3 regions of the Neobacillus phoenicis genome follow, and region 3 is predicted to be linked to each of the others. Evidence: predicted binding sites of a transcription regulator. Region 3 holds the regulator's gene; each other region holds the start of a gene.
What was found. The regulator Rex, encoded in region 3, represses fermentation and respiration genes when NADH is low (regulators of the CRP and FNR family bind a similar motif). The targets are predictions, from matches to a motif close to TTGTGAAATATTTCACAA.

Region 1 (4,291 bases), 2.5 Mb from region 3:
ATCTAATGAGATTTCTTCCGTAGCTTGTGTTACGGAAACTTCCTCTGAATATTGTTTAACTTTTTTCCCATTCTGATCGTATACAATAAAGTCAGCCTTAAATCCACTAGAAAAAGTTAGTGTCTGTTTTTTGCCGGATATATTTTTAACTGCATACTTGACAATCATGTCATGGTTATCCTCTTTTATTTCAAGTGAAGGAATAAATTTTGCCGTCACTTTTTCTTGCTTTTGATTTTCCGTTTTCGTTCCACCATTGGTACCATTCGTTTGTGTACTTGTGCCACAGCCTGTTAAAAGTCCGAATACTATAGCGGTGCTTATGACAAAATATATTTTTTTGTTTGCCATTTTCTTATCCCCTTATTTAACATGTTTTTGTTATCAGCACTATAGTCGCTTAAAATAGGAATAAAGTTACACTTCTAGACTAAATTGTGTTTATTCACCATATTATTTATCAACTTTAAAGTAAGAAAGGTCCCATCATTAGCTGATGGGACCTTTCTTACTTTCTTAAATTGTTGTATTTAGGAGAGGATTCGTTTTTCACCATCAATGGCTTTTATCGGATCAATATTCTGTGTAAATTCTAGTGTACCGATGTAGCTTCCTTTCTCATCCCGTACAGCAAAATAACGTATATATACATATTTATCTAGGAACTTGATACAGAAATCCTCACTGTCTTTTATCCCCGCTTTAAAATCTGCCAATAATTCTTCTACCACATGCACACTTCTTGGTGGATGACAATTCTGAACTGTACGTCCGATGACAGCTTTTGTACGGGCGAAAATTCTTTCTTTTCCGTGGGAAAAATAACGAACGACATCTTCATGATCAATAAATGTAATATCAACTGGTAAGTGGTTTAATAGCAGTTCTAATTGCTTTAAAGATAAAATTCCTGTTTCCATCATAATATAGCCTTCGGTTATAGCATTCTCGGCTAAGGCTTTTCTCTCTGGCTTCCATTCTTCCGCAGGTCCTGTTAAACAAAAGCCTATCTCATCACTTTCATGAGCAATTTTTATCCACTCATCCTCAGATAAATTTTTTAAAGCCATTGGAAAAAGGATGTTCTCTTCCTTATAAATCATTCCAGTTACTTCTTCTATGATAAAATTCAGGACCCCAAGGACCTCCTGCCTTTCACCTTGATAACTGGCTAATTTTTGTTTTGCTTCTTTAATTGCATCGCGAATAAAATCATCAATTTTCCACATATTTGTAGTCGGTCCAAAGATTCCGAACTTTTCTAAATAAGGAAATAGTAAGTTCTCTTTACGACTGTAGTGCTTATCAATGTCTAATAAGAGATTCAAATCCTGCAGCAGATGGTAAATGTTTTCGGATGAATCGTATCTTACAAACTCATCCACATGGACTTGAACTTGTTGTTGAAGCAGTTTTTCAATTTCTCTATTTTCCAGTTTAAACGTATGAACTGGATGCCCTGGTAGATCCTCTGGCTTTTCCAAATTATTTTCTCTTTCAATTGATCCATGAAATAGGGCACTATGTTCCTGATAAATACGCTTTAACTCAGCTTTTGGAATACTTCCCTCTTCTGAAAATTCATGTTGGAGCTGTGTGATTTCATCCAATGTAATTTTCCCTATCAATGCATCAAAATGAGCTTTTACTTCATCTAAATTTCTTCCGTTATGAAGATCTTGGAAGATTCCTATTAATATGGTAAGACGGTCTGTATTTTTAGTCATTAGTTGTTCACGATTATTAATAATTTCACTCATTTCAGGACTCTCCTTCACTGTTGCTAAATACTGTTGTTAAAGGTATCGCATTAATAACTTAGCATTTAGATATTAAGCTGAAAGTGATTAACATCATTGTTATAGTTATAAATGTGAAAACTTTAAGAACATAGCTCGTGATTATCCTGATAATAAAAGACACTGCTCACATATATGGCAGTGTCCTTTTAAATAAATATTTTTTAGCTTCATTTTAATTCTTCTAAAACAGGATAAAGTTCTTCCAAATGTTTAATTTCAAAAGTAGGAATGACTTCATTTCGTTGTTTTTCATGACGGTTAATCCAAACTGTTTTTATCCCTGCACGGTTTGCGCCAAGAATATCGGTCATTAGGTTATCACCAACCATTATAACTTCGTCCTTTTTCAAAGACATACGTGATAAGGCATGCTCGAATATTGAAGGATCCGGCTTACCTCGACCGAAATCACCGGAAATAACAATATGATCAAAATATGGAACTAACTCAGGTGTTATAGCTAGTTTTGTATTTTGAAGATCAGGGGATCCGTTTGTTAATAGAAGAAGTTGATAGTTTCCCTTTAATCCATCTAGAATTTTAAACGTTTCATCATAGACAAATGGTAGGTTACGCCGCTCCTGGGGGAACCGTTCTGCTAACTCAACCCCAAATTCAGAATCATCGATACCCATTGCTGATAATCCTAATGTCCACGCATCTTTTCGATAGGTGGGTACAATTTCTTTCATTTTCTTAAACTCTTCCGTATCATCTAAAAAATTCCCCCATAACCCTTCAAAAGGATTAATACCAATCATTTGTGTAAACGGAAACGTTTCATAGGAAGAATATAAGTTCCTAGCTGCTTCACGAACAGCTTCCTCAAGTTGATCTGCAGAAATGGCATACCTCTCCTCTGCTAATCTACATGTTGATGCAAAGGCTTCTTTTACACTTTTTTGGTCCCAAAGTAGCGTATCATCTAAATCAAAAAAAATGGCTTTTATCATTTTTGTCCTCGTTTCGATTTATGATTTTTTAATAGTTTATCATTAAATCCCTCGCACATGAAGACTAAAGTTTCTGACAATTAAATGCATTAACAGGAATGTAACACCCTCTACCCTCATATTGTTTTAAGATGGGAAAGGAGGATACAATATGGTCAGCATTGAAGTTAATAAGAAAATTGAGAGTATCACTCATCCGAAGGTACGTAATATCGTAAGAGTTTGCGTGGAACAGGGGTGTATGTTCAGACCACATCCAAGCAATCCTAACTTAGTACATTTATTTGATCCTGAACGTGGGAAAAATATTATTGGTGATATTAACCTACTAAGTCCAAGAGGGTACTTTACACTGGAAGTAGCGAATGGGCGTTTTAAATCTTTTAGAAATGAAATATTGGATTTAGATATCAATCATGCAAACTTTGTAGAAAAAGTACTCGAACGTTTGACGCAATAGTAGAAAAAATAGTAAAAAAAGGCAATGATTCCAATACTTGAAATCATTGCCTTTTACTATGTAGATTTAATCTTACCTTTGATTTTCCGCTATAATATAAAATTTTTCAAATTCTTCAGTGGATACTGGTTTGCTGAAAAAATACCCTTGTGCTTCGGTGCATTTTTGTTCAAGTAGAAAATAGACATGTTCTTTTGTTTCCACGCCCTCCGCGATAACCTGTAGTTTTAAGTTGTGAGCCATCGCAATGATCGTTTTTACAATGGTCTCATCATTCGGGTCTGTTGTACTATCACGTATGAAGGATTGATCTACTTTTAGTTTATCAATTGGAAACCGTTTAAGATAATTAAGCGAACTGTACCCTGTGCCAAAGTCATCCATACTTACTTTCACACCAATTTTCTTTAATTCAACCAGTGTTGTTATAGCGCGTTCAACGTCCATTGTCATACTTTCTGTTATTTCAAGCTCTAAATACTTTGCTTCAAGATCTGTTTCAAAAAGTATCTTCTCGACGATTTCAGCTAAGTTTGATTGAAAAAATTGTTTAGCCGATATGTTTACTGCGATCGTGATAGGTGGCAATCCCTCATCCTGCCATTTCTTGTTTTGGTAGCAAGCTGTCCTTAATGCCCATTCACCTAATTGAATAATAAGACCGGTTTCCTCAGCTACTGGGATAAACTCTGCGGGGGAAATCAGCCCCTTTTCTGGGTGGTCCCAACGAATCAACGCTTCCGCTCCTATGATCTGATTGGTATGTAGATTGAATTGTGGCTGGTAGTATAAAATGAATTCATTCCGTTCCAGTCCCTTCCTCAATTTGATTTCCAAATCTAACTCGTATTGTGATTGATCTATTAAATCATTGGTGTAAAATTGATAATTATTTTTCCCTAAGCTTTTTGCAAAGTACATTGCTAAGTCTGCATGTTTAATGAGCATATCGTATGTAAACCCATGGTCAGGAAACATGCTGATTCCTATACTAGGAGTAACAAAGACTTCGTGATAATTTAGTTGCAGCGGGTTAGATAAGCTAATTAAGATACTTTTTGCTACTTCCCGAGCTC
Region 2 (4,291 bases), 840 kb from region 3:
TAAGAGTCCCCTCTCCAATCCCTTTTTCCTTTAACTCTAACCTAACTAAATCAGGTCCTTTATCTGTCGTATTCGCCTGCGTCCTTACATAAGACAATGCATATTCCTGATCATTAATGTATTTTTGCGAGATTAACCTATGGAGAACCTCGTTAATGACGGGTTCATCAAGTTCCTTTTTTAAAAGGTAATCTTTGATCTCTTTTTCCGACCTCATCCTTCTTGCCAGATAATTGACCGCCAAGTTGTAGGCCTTACGGATATCGTCTTGATACTGAATTTCCAAGAAAGAAAAATCGTCAAGCTCCATCCCTTTTTTTAAATTGAATTTAATTAGCACATCGCTGTCGACACTAAAAGCAAATTCTTCACCCTTGCCCTTGCCATAATCCATAAAAACATTATATCGGTCTACATTTTTTTGCTGTGTGGTGATTTTCGTAATAATGGCCATTTCCTTCACCTCAATCTCACTTTACCATACTTTTTTATTAAAATAAGGTAAAATAAAGCAAAAGGAGGTCTTCTACATGAAAATTGCCATTGCAGGTGGAACAGGCTTTGTTGGAAGGGCACTTGTCAATGAACTAAGTAAGTATGAACATGAAATAGTCGTTTTAACTCGCCGGGCAAGGAAGTCTAACGAGAAGGCCAACATTCGATATACTCAATGGTTAACTGACGGTGCGCACCCTGTTATAGACCTCCAAGATACGGACATCTTTATTAACCTCGCAGGTGAATCGATTAACAGCGGGCGTTGGACTGAAGAAAGAAAAAATAAAATTTTGACTAGCCGAATTGAAGCAGTCGATGCAGTCCTGGACATAATAAACCAATTAGAACGGAAACCGCGGGCTCTTATTAACGCCAGTGCGATTGGTATTTATGGAACCTCCGATAAAGAAATTTTTACGGAAAATAACGAAAAACTAGGCACTGATTTTTTAGCAGAAACAGTTGTAAAGTGGGAACAAGAGGCAAGCAAGGCCGTTCCATTAGGAATTAGAACGGTCTTATGCAGATTTGGTATCATTCTTGAAAAGGATGCTGGAGCTCTTCCTAAGATGTTGATGCCTTATAAGTGGTTTATAGGAGGCAATATTGGAAGTGGCAAACAGTGGATGTCATGGATTCATCTTGAGGATGTAGTGAAAGGTATTATTTTTGCAATTGAAAATGAACAAATTCAAGGTCCTGTCAATTTCACTGCTCCACATCCTGTGATTATGAGCGATTTTGGCAAAACACTTGCTCAAGTCTTGCATCGACCACACTGGCTTCCTGTACCTAGCTTTGCCCTTCGTTTGCTCCTCGGTGAAATGAGTACTTTAGTGGTGGATGGGCAAAAGGTTTTACCCAAAAAGCTCTTAGAACATGGTTTTCAATTTCAATACCCTGAATTAAACATGGCATTAAAAAATATATTTTCTTAAAAAAAGTATCATTCATTCCTCAAAAGGTAAAAATGGAAATAAGTACATATTTAGTGCTTCATTTTTACCACTTAGCTTGATGACAATTAACAAACAAAAAATGTTGAAAGGAATGAGCAAAATGGCGGGAAAAAAGAAAAAAGATTTGGGTAGAGGGAAATATACCTTAACTAGTACACAAGAGGTTTTATATCAGCGTGACTTTAAGATGGCTGACCGTGCCGGCGGCTATCATGACAGCAAAACTAAGCTGTAAGTGAAGGAATTCGATAAGTATACCAAAAATTAATTTAAATTTTTTCCATTAATGACCCCCTTTCTAATTGTAAAAGCTATTAGGGAGTGAGAGATTCCTTTCTCCCTCTAGCTTAAATTTGAAAGGGGTTTTAGTAATGGGTCGTATGCATAATGGAGGTTCTCACAAAAATAATAAAAGCTCACTTCCACAAACACCGAAAAATTTGAAGTCTGATGGCAACGATGTAGAATACTCTCAAGAATTTGCTGATCACGCAGATCTTGAAGCACAAGCCCGTGCTAATGCCGCTAACCAACGTGTGAAGAATAAGAAAAGATAAGCATACAAAAAGAGAAGCAGGCTTTGCCCTGCTTCTTAAAGTATATAAAAGGGGGGAAAATAAATGGTATTTCAGCGAGTTCTAATGAGAGATTTCAGCGTGCTAAGCTGTTAGAACTCGGTATTACTGTTAGTTGGTATTCACATTCCTTGCAGGTGCCTTTTTGATATAGTCTTTGATGAAAGGGACTGCATAACGGTCAAGTCCGAAGTAATAAACACCAGTTCCTACGAAAAGAAGAATCATTGCTGCTGTATAAAGAATTGGGTTCGTGCTTGTTGTGCCTGCCAGCATGAAGTTTAAGTTCATAAACGCACCGGCGATTAATGCTGGAAGAGTCGCTAAACCGACAACTAATCCTAAACCAACAAGTAATTCTCCCCAAGGAATTAATACGTTAAAGATCTGAACATTTGGAATAGCAAATTGTTGTAAGAAATCTGCGTACCAGGCTTGCACTGCTGGATGATCACCAGTTGCATTTGCGAGTGCTCCTTTTAAAAATCCGCCAGCGTCAAATCCACCTGTTAATTTATGATAGCCCGCTTCAATCCATTGTAAACCAAGCCAAACTCTTAAAACTGTCCAAACAACTGCTGCTTGAGGGGTTTTATACCATCTCATCACAATCATCTCCATTTATTTTTTTGTGAAATATTTCACAAATTAATATAATAATAATTACTTTCCCCTATCGATGAGGGGTGTTCAGCTAGCTGTTTATGTAGGGAAGTTAGTTTGTGCTTCTTGGTTTGTGAATTGTTTCACTATCTTCTCTACACTTATAATATACTCTCCTGTACTTTAAATGACAACGGCTTTCACAGTTTCTTAACATATTAATGTTAGAAAATTGAATAGAATGTGAACTTACTAAGTTGTTTATATTAGAATCGTGCTTCTACATAGTTGTGGATAAATATTCTGACTTTTGTGGATATTGTGAATAAGTCTGTGGAATACCTTTAAACCGGGACTTTTGATGTTGATAACGCAGTGGATAAACACGGAAAATTCGTGACTATTGAATTAAATTTTTACATTTTGTTCAAATAAAAAAGTAGTTCTAGTGGTTTGCTACTTCTACTTTTCCTTCTTCTCTCTGAAAATAGTAGATTTAGAGGTTTGCTACTTCTACTTTTTCCTTCTTCTCTATGAAAAAAGTAGATCTAGGACCTTGCTACTTCTACTTTTTCCTTCTTTTCTCTATAAAAAGTAGATCTAGAGCCTCGATACTTCTACTTTTTCCTTCTTTTCTCTAAAAAAAGTGGATCTAGACCCTGGCTTTCTTAAAATGAAAAAAAAGAGCCATATAGCTCTTTCATTATTTGTAGACTCTTATAAAGCCTTAAGCGTTTTTATTTGTTTCACTCTCTCGTATTCTCCTATAATCGGATAATAGATAAGATTATTTTGTTTGGCCAGAAGGGCAATTTCTCTATCTGTCGCTTTGATTACAAACGTTTCCTCCGCCACTTCTTCAATCCAAGTAATGGAAGGAGTCACCTGTTTATGCTTCACTCCATGCACCAGCCACGTTTCCTTCTTGTCACTCTTACTAAACCCCGTTACCGCTACTTGAGAACACGTATTATTCTGTTTAACTGGGGAATTTTTACACACATAGACTAAATCCTCAATTACCGCACTCGCTGTAGGAAACATTCCCGCTCCTGGTCCCTGAAGTGTAATCTCTCCAACTATATCAGATTGGACATTTACTGCATTCTGGACGCCTTCTACATGGTAAAAAGGATGTTCTTTACTCAATAGGGCTGGATTGACAGTTGCAATAATTTGATCACCTAACCTTGTAATACTCGCAATATGCTTAAACCTTAGCCCTGCATTTTCTGCAGCATCAATCAATTCACTTGTTATTGAAGTAATCCCTTCACGTTTAACATCCTGCCAATTGGGTTCTTTTCCAAAAGCCAGTCTGCTTAAAATCATGGTTTTATAAAAAGCATCAAAGCCCTCCACGTCATTTGTCGGGTCAGCTTCAGCATAGCCATTCTCTTGTGCTAATACTAACGCCTGTGCAAATGACTGCTTTTTCTCCCTCATTTCTGTGAGGATAAAATTGGAGGTGCCATTGAGAATTCCTCGAATTTGCTTCACACGATTAATGTTTAATAACTGTCTAAGTGTTTGTATAACGGGAATTCCTCCAGCAACAGTAGCTTCAAAACCAACCGAAACTTTCTTCTCCTCTGCCAGTTCAAGCAGTTCTTTCCCGTGGTGGGCGAACATTTCTTTATTCGCTGTAATGATGTG
Region 3 (4,291 bases):
GGACTCGCCCATCAATCGGTCATCCGCCTCTAACAAGCCAAAAATCTTCATTTTTTTCAGCTGCGCCTTCCCGCCAACAGTCATTGTTCCCATGACAAGTGCTTCCTCTGCTTCCATCGATCCTTTAACCTCTGCCTCACCCAAAATCTTAGCTGATCGTGTTTTCACATTTTCGCACGCCTCACTTGTTCCATATACATGAAAGCTGGAGCAGTCGACATTATTGACGATGGTTCCTTCTCCTCTTATGCTGATTTTTCTATATTGACCGCCAGGGTAACTCCCTGAACCATTTATGATAAGGTTACTGCTTTTCTCCATTGTCCTACCCCCCAATTACACTTTTATACTTTCTTTGACTACAGCATTTTTATGTTGTGAAAAATCTTCCCGGTACTCTACGACACCAATTTGGCAATTCCGCCCAATCTTTACCTGATTTCCCCGTACAACCTTGGCAATGGTATTCTCTAGTTCAATTTTGTCCCCTTCAATAAATTCCACTTCCAGCTGAGTGGAAAACAGCGGTTTAATAAGACTTTCAAAAAAAGAACCTCTATGTTTCACCAATATTGTTTCTCCGCCGATTTCCTTTGCCTTGCATGGGCCATGAAGTTGGATCGTAATTTGTTCGGCATTTAATAATCCGCCAATAGCAAATTGAGAATCTGCTTTAAAAATCTCCGCCTCACAATCTCCCTCTACCCTTAACACTCCATTAATTTTGATTTCTTCACTTTTCACTTTTCCACCAACAGATGCCTTGCCAGAAACCTTTAATTTTTTCACATATAGATTTTCATCAATCTTTGCCGTTCCATCTATCGATAAGTGTTGGGATTCAATCGTTCCCTTGACCTTTGCTTTACCGTTTATTTTGGCCTGTTCACTTGTCACATTCCCATCCACAGTCCCGAAACCATTACTTTCAAACTCAACGCAATCAACATCACTGTTAACCGTACCGAATCCATTGACAATGACCTGGCGAAACGTCCCGCCATTGGAAGCACCGAAGCCATTGATGACTAAGTCTCCTCTTTCCTTCATATCCATGTATATTCTCCTTTATAATAATTTTGCTTTGATCTCTTCCATACACGACATCAGTGAGAGCTGCACAACCATTTTCGTCCCCAGATCCATATGCATGGCTTCTGCGTTAATAAGCAAAAGACATGATGACACCCCAAGCTTCCTTGTTATCACTAATTCACAGCTTTTTTGTTTGATTAAAGCCGCATGCTCTTTTAGCACCTGAAGCAGCATCTTTCCTTCATCTTGATTAATCTCACCAGATTGCAGCAGCTTCTCAAGCACGTATACCTCGAGCATTCTAGTAATCGTAAAGGTAAGGCTTCCTTTTTCATTCTCAAGGTAAAAATCCATGACAGTTGATGAAACAATGTTACGTTTTACTAACTCATCTTTTCCTAGCTGCAAATCAGAAATATTCGGTGAAAACATGTCTGCCAGTTCATCTAGCGATAAATTTTCTTTCATTGTTTGGATTTTATTGATTCTTTCTAGAATCTTCTCTTTTGGAAAAAAGGTCTCCTGTCCAGTAAAGGTTGATTTACGGATGAACCAGTCTTCTGGAATAAGGTCCTTTCGCTTCCATCTATATAGCTGCCCATACGAAATTCCAGCTAATTCTAATAGGTCTTTTTTTGAGATTAACTCCTCGCTCATGATAAAAACCCCTTTCTATTTATCAATGTAACATAACACTGTTACGTTTGTAAAGCTGTGACTTACCTATTTTTGTAAAAAAAAAGACCTCCTACGATTAAATCATCGTAAAAGGCCTTCCCCTGTTCTATTCTTCTATATCCACTGTCGGATAGTGCTTTAAAAAGTAAACCAATGATTGCAGTTCCACTGCCAAGTCAATATGGTGAACCCGAATCGACGCTGGTACATTTAACCGAGCGGGCGTAAAGTTCAAAATCCCTTTGACCTCTGCTTTTACAAGTCGGTCCGTTATCATTTGGGCAACAGGAGCAGGGACCGTCAAAATAGCCACCTGAATATCACTATTTTCTAATACCTTCTCCAAATCATCCATATGATGAACCGGAACTTCACGAATCATGGTTCCCATTTTTTCCGGGTCGACATCAAAAGCGACCTCGATCTTCGTGTTGTTATTTTTTAAAAAGTTATAATTTAAAAAGGCAGTCCCTAAATTACCAACCCCAATTAATGCAACCTTCGTTAATTCATCCTGATCCAGCGTTTTCCGGAAAAAGGTTAACAAATAGTTAACATTATAGCCATACCCCTTTTTACCTAATGCCCCAAAATAGGAAAAGTCACGGCGAATCGTTGCCGAGTCTACCTTTACCGCTTCACTTAACTCTGCAGATGAAACTCTTTGTTTGCCGGAAGTATGCAGGTTCTTTAAAAATCGATAATAGAGGGGCAGCCGTTTCGCTGTCGCCTGTGGTATTTTCATCGTTTCGTTACTCATATTCTCCCACACCCCATGAATGGTTTTTTAACTCTTATTTAACCTGTTCATTTCTTCTAAAATCACCGTTTTTACCGCCTGTTTTTTCCACTAAATAGGTTGGTCCAATAACCATCCCTTTATCAACTGCCTTACACATGTCATAAACGGTTAACGCACAAGCAGATGCAGCTGTGAGCGCTTCCATTTCCACACCTGTATTCCCCTTAGTTTTCACCGCTGCCTCAATATGTAATTGAAAGTTTCCTGTTTGATCCTCTTCCCATGCAAAAGAAATATTCACACCTGTCAGTGGAATGGGATGACACATTGGAATGAGATCCCATGTTTTTTTTGCCGCCATCACAGCAGCAACCTGGGCAACAGCTAATACATCGCCCTTTTTCATCTCATGATTGGTTATTTTATCAAAAATCTCTTTACTTACGGTTATGCTAGAATGAGCAAGAGCAGTACGTGCTGTTTCGGGCTTGTCACTGACATCGACCATCTTTGCTCTGCCTTCTTCATTAAAATGCGTAAATTCGGCCATATAAAAAATCCTCCTATCAAAAAATAATACACTATTTTTCCTTTTATGTGTGTGAAACTTTGAACGAATCACTAGATTTTTTATAAGAACAGCACCTAGAAGAGTCCGAGTTATTGCTGTCATTCCGCTTATACGGTACACTAGTCCTAAGTAATAGAGGTGAATAAAATGATTTTATTGCAAGTGAATCAATTACAAAAATATTATGGTGCTGACCTTATTTTATCGAATATAAAGCTAGAATTACAAACGAGAGACCGAGTGGCCCTTGTTGGCCGTAACGGTGCCGGAAAATCGACTTTATTAAAGATTATTGCCGGACATTTGTCTCATGATGGCGGCGAGATCATCAAACCAAAAGAAGTAACCATCGGGTATTTAGCCCAGAACACTGGATTAGAATCCAAATTGACCATTTGGGACGAAATGTTAACCGTATTTGAGCCACTTCAAATCATGGAAAAATCGCTCCGCAAACTGGAAGAACAAATGGCCGATCCTTCTGTGTTTGAAGACCCAAGCAAGTACGAACGGGTGCTGAAAGAATATGATACCCTTCAGGTAAAATTCAAGGAGCAGGGCGGATACCAGTTTGAAGCTGACATTCGTTCGGTTCTGCACGGTTTAAACTTCCAGGATCATTCTCTCATGATTGCTAGTTTAAGCGGTGGTCAAAAAACCCGGCTCGCCTTAGGGAAATTGCTGCTAACCAAACCTGATATATTAATATTGGACGAGCCTACCAACCATTTAGATATTGATACCCTTTCATGGCTGGAACAATATTTACAGGGCTACGATGGCGCGATTTTAATCGTCTCTCATGACCGCTACTTCTTAGATAAAGTCGTGAATCAGGTCTATGAAGTATCCCGCAAGCAAATCCAAAAGTTTCCGGGTAACTATAGTTCTTACCTTGAACAAAAAGCGGCCAATTATGAGCGAGATTTGAAGCTTTATGAAAAACAACAGCAAGAGGTTGCTAATTTACAGGATTTTATCCAACGGAATCTAGCGAGAGCCTCCACCACCAAACGAGCGCAAAGCCGTCGAAAAAAGCTGGAGAAAATGGACTTAATGGACCGGCCTCTTGGTGATGAAAAGTCTGCCACTTTCTCTTTTGAAATTGAAAGACAAACCGGGAATGATGTACTAACGGTCGATTCTCTTGCGGTGGGTTATGATGGAGAGAAGGTATCTGAGGCGATTTCGTTCCGGGCTTTTAAAGGGGAAAGTATTGCTCTTGTGGGCCCAAATGGAATTGGTAAGTCTACGCTTCTAAAAAC

Region 1: a site for Rex is predicted at 1,872-1,889, ahead of AA0X95_RS14150 (DUF438 domain-containing protein). Genes of this name have one in related genera too.
Region 2: a site for Rex is predicted at 2,662-2,679, ahead of AA0X95_RS24325 (DoxX family membrane protein). Genes of this name have one in related genera too.

The regions. Positions count from the first base shown of each region.
Region 1 covers NZ_CP154847.1:2,720,114-2,724,404, reverse strand. Annotated here, with positions in the region: gene AA0X95_RS14155 (BsuPI-related putative proteinase inhibitor) at 1-351, opposite strand, end outside; gene AA0X95_RS14150 (DUF438 domain-containing protein) at 531-1,760, opposite strand; gene AA0X95_RS14145 (HAD family hydrolase) at 1,970-2,755, opposite strand; gene AA0X95_RS14140 (hypothetical protein) at 2,907-3,215, shown strand; gene AA0X95_RS14135 (EAL domain-containing protein) at 3,288-4,291, opposite strand, start outside.
Region 2 covers NZ_CP154847.1:4,741,847-4,746,137, forward strand. Annotated here, with positions in the region: gene recX (recombination regulator RecX) at 1-454, opposite strand, end outside; gene AA0X95_RS24310 (TIGR01777 family oxidoreductase) at 531-1,436, shown strand; gene AA0X95_RS24315 (YfhE family protein) at 1,558-1,692, shown strand; gene AA0X95_RS24320 (YfhD family protein) at 1,829-2,014, shown strand; gene AA0X95_RS24325 (DoxX family membrane protein) at 2,144-2,638, opposite strand; gene AA0X95_RS24330 (homoserine dehydrogenase) at 3,353-4,291, opposite strand, start outside.
Region 3 covers NZ_CP154847.1:225,843-230,133, forward strand. Annotated here, with positions in the region: gene AA0X95_RS01040 (cytoplasmic protein) at 1-321, opposite strand, end outside; gene AA0X95_RS01045 (polymer-forming cytoskeletal protein) at 337-1,056, opposite strand; gene AA0X95_RS01050 (YhbD family protein) at 1,069-1,692, opposite strand; gene AA0X95_RS01055 (redox-sensing transcriptional repressor Rex) at 1,820-2,473, opposite strand; gene moaC (cyclic pyranopterin monophosphate synthase MoaC) at 2,508-3,005, opposite strand; gene AA0X95_RS01065 (ABC-F family ATP-binding cassette domain-containing protein) at 3,174-4,291, shown strand, end outside.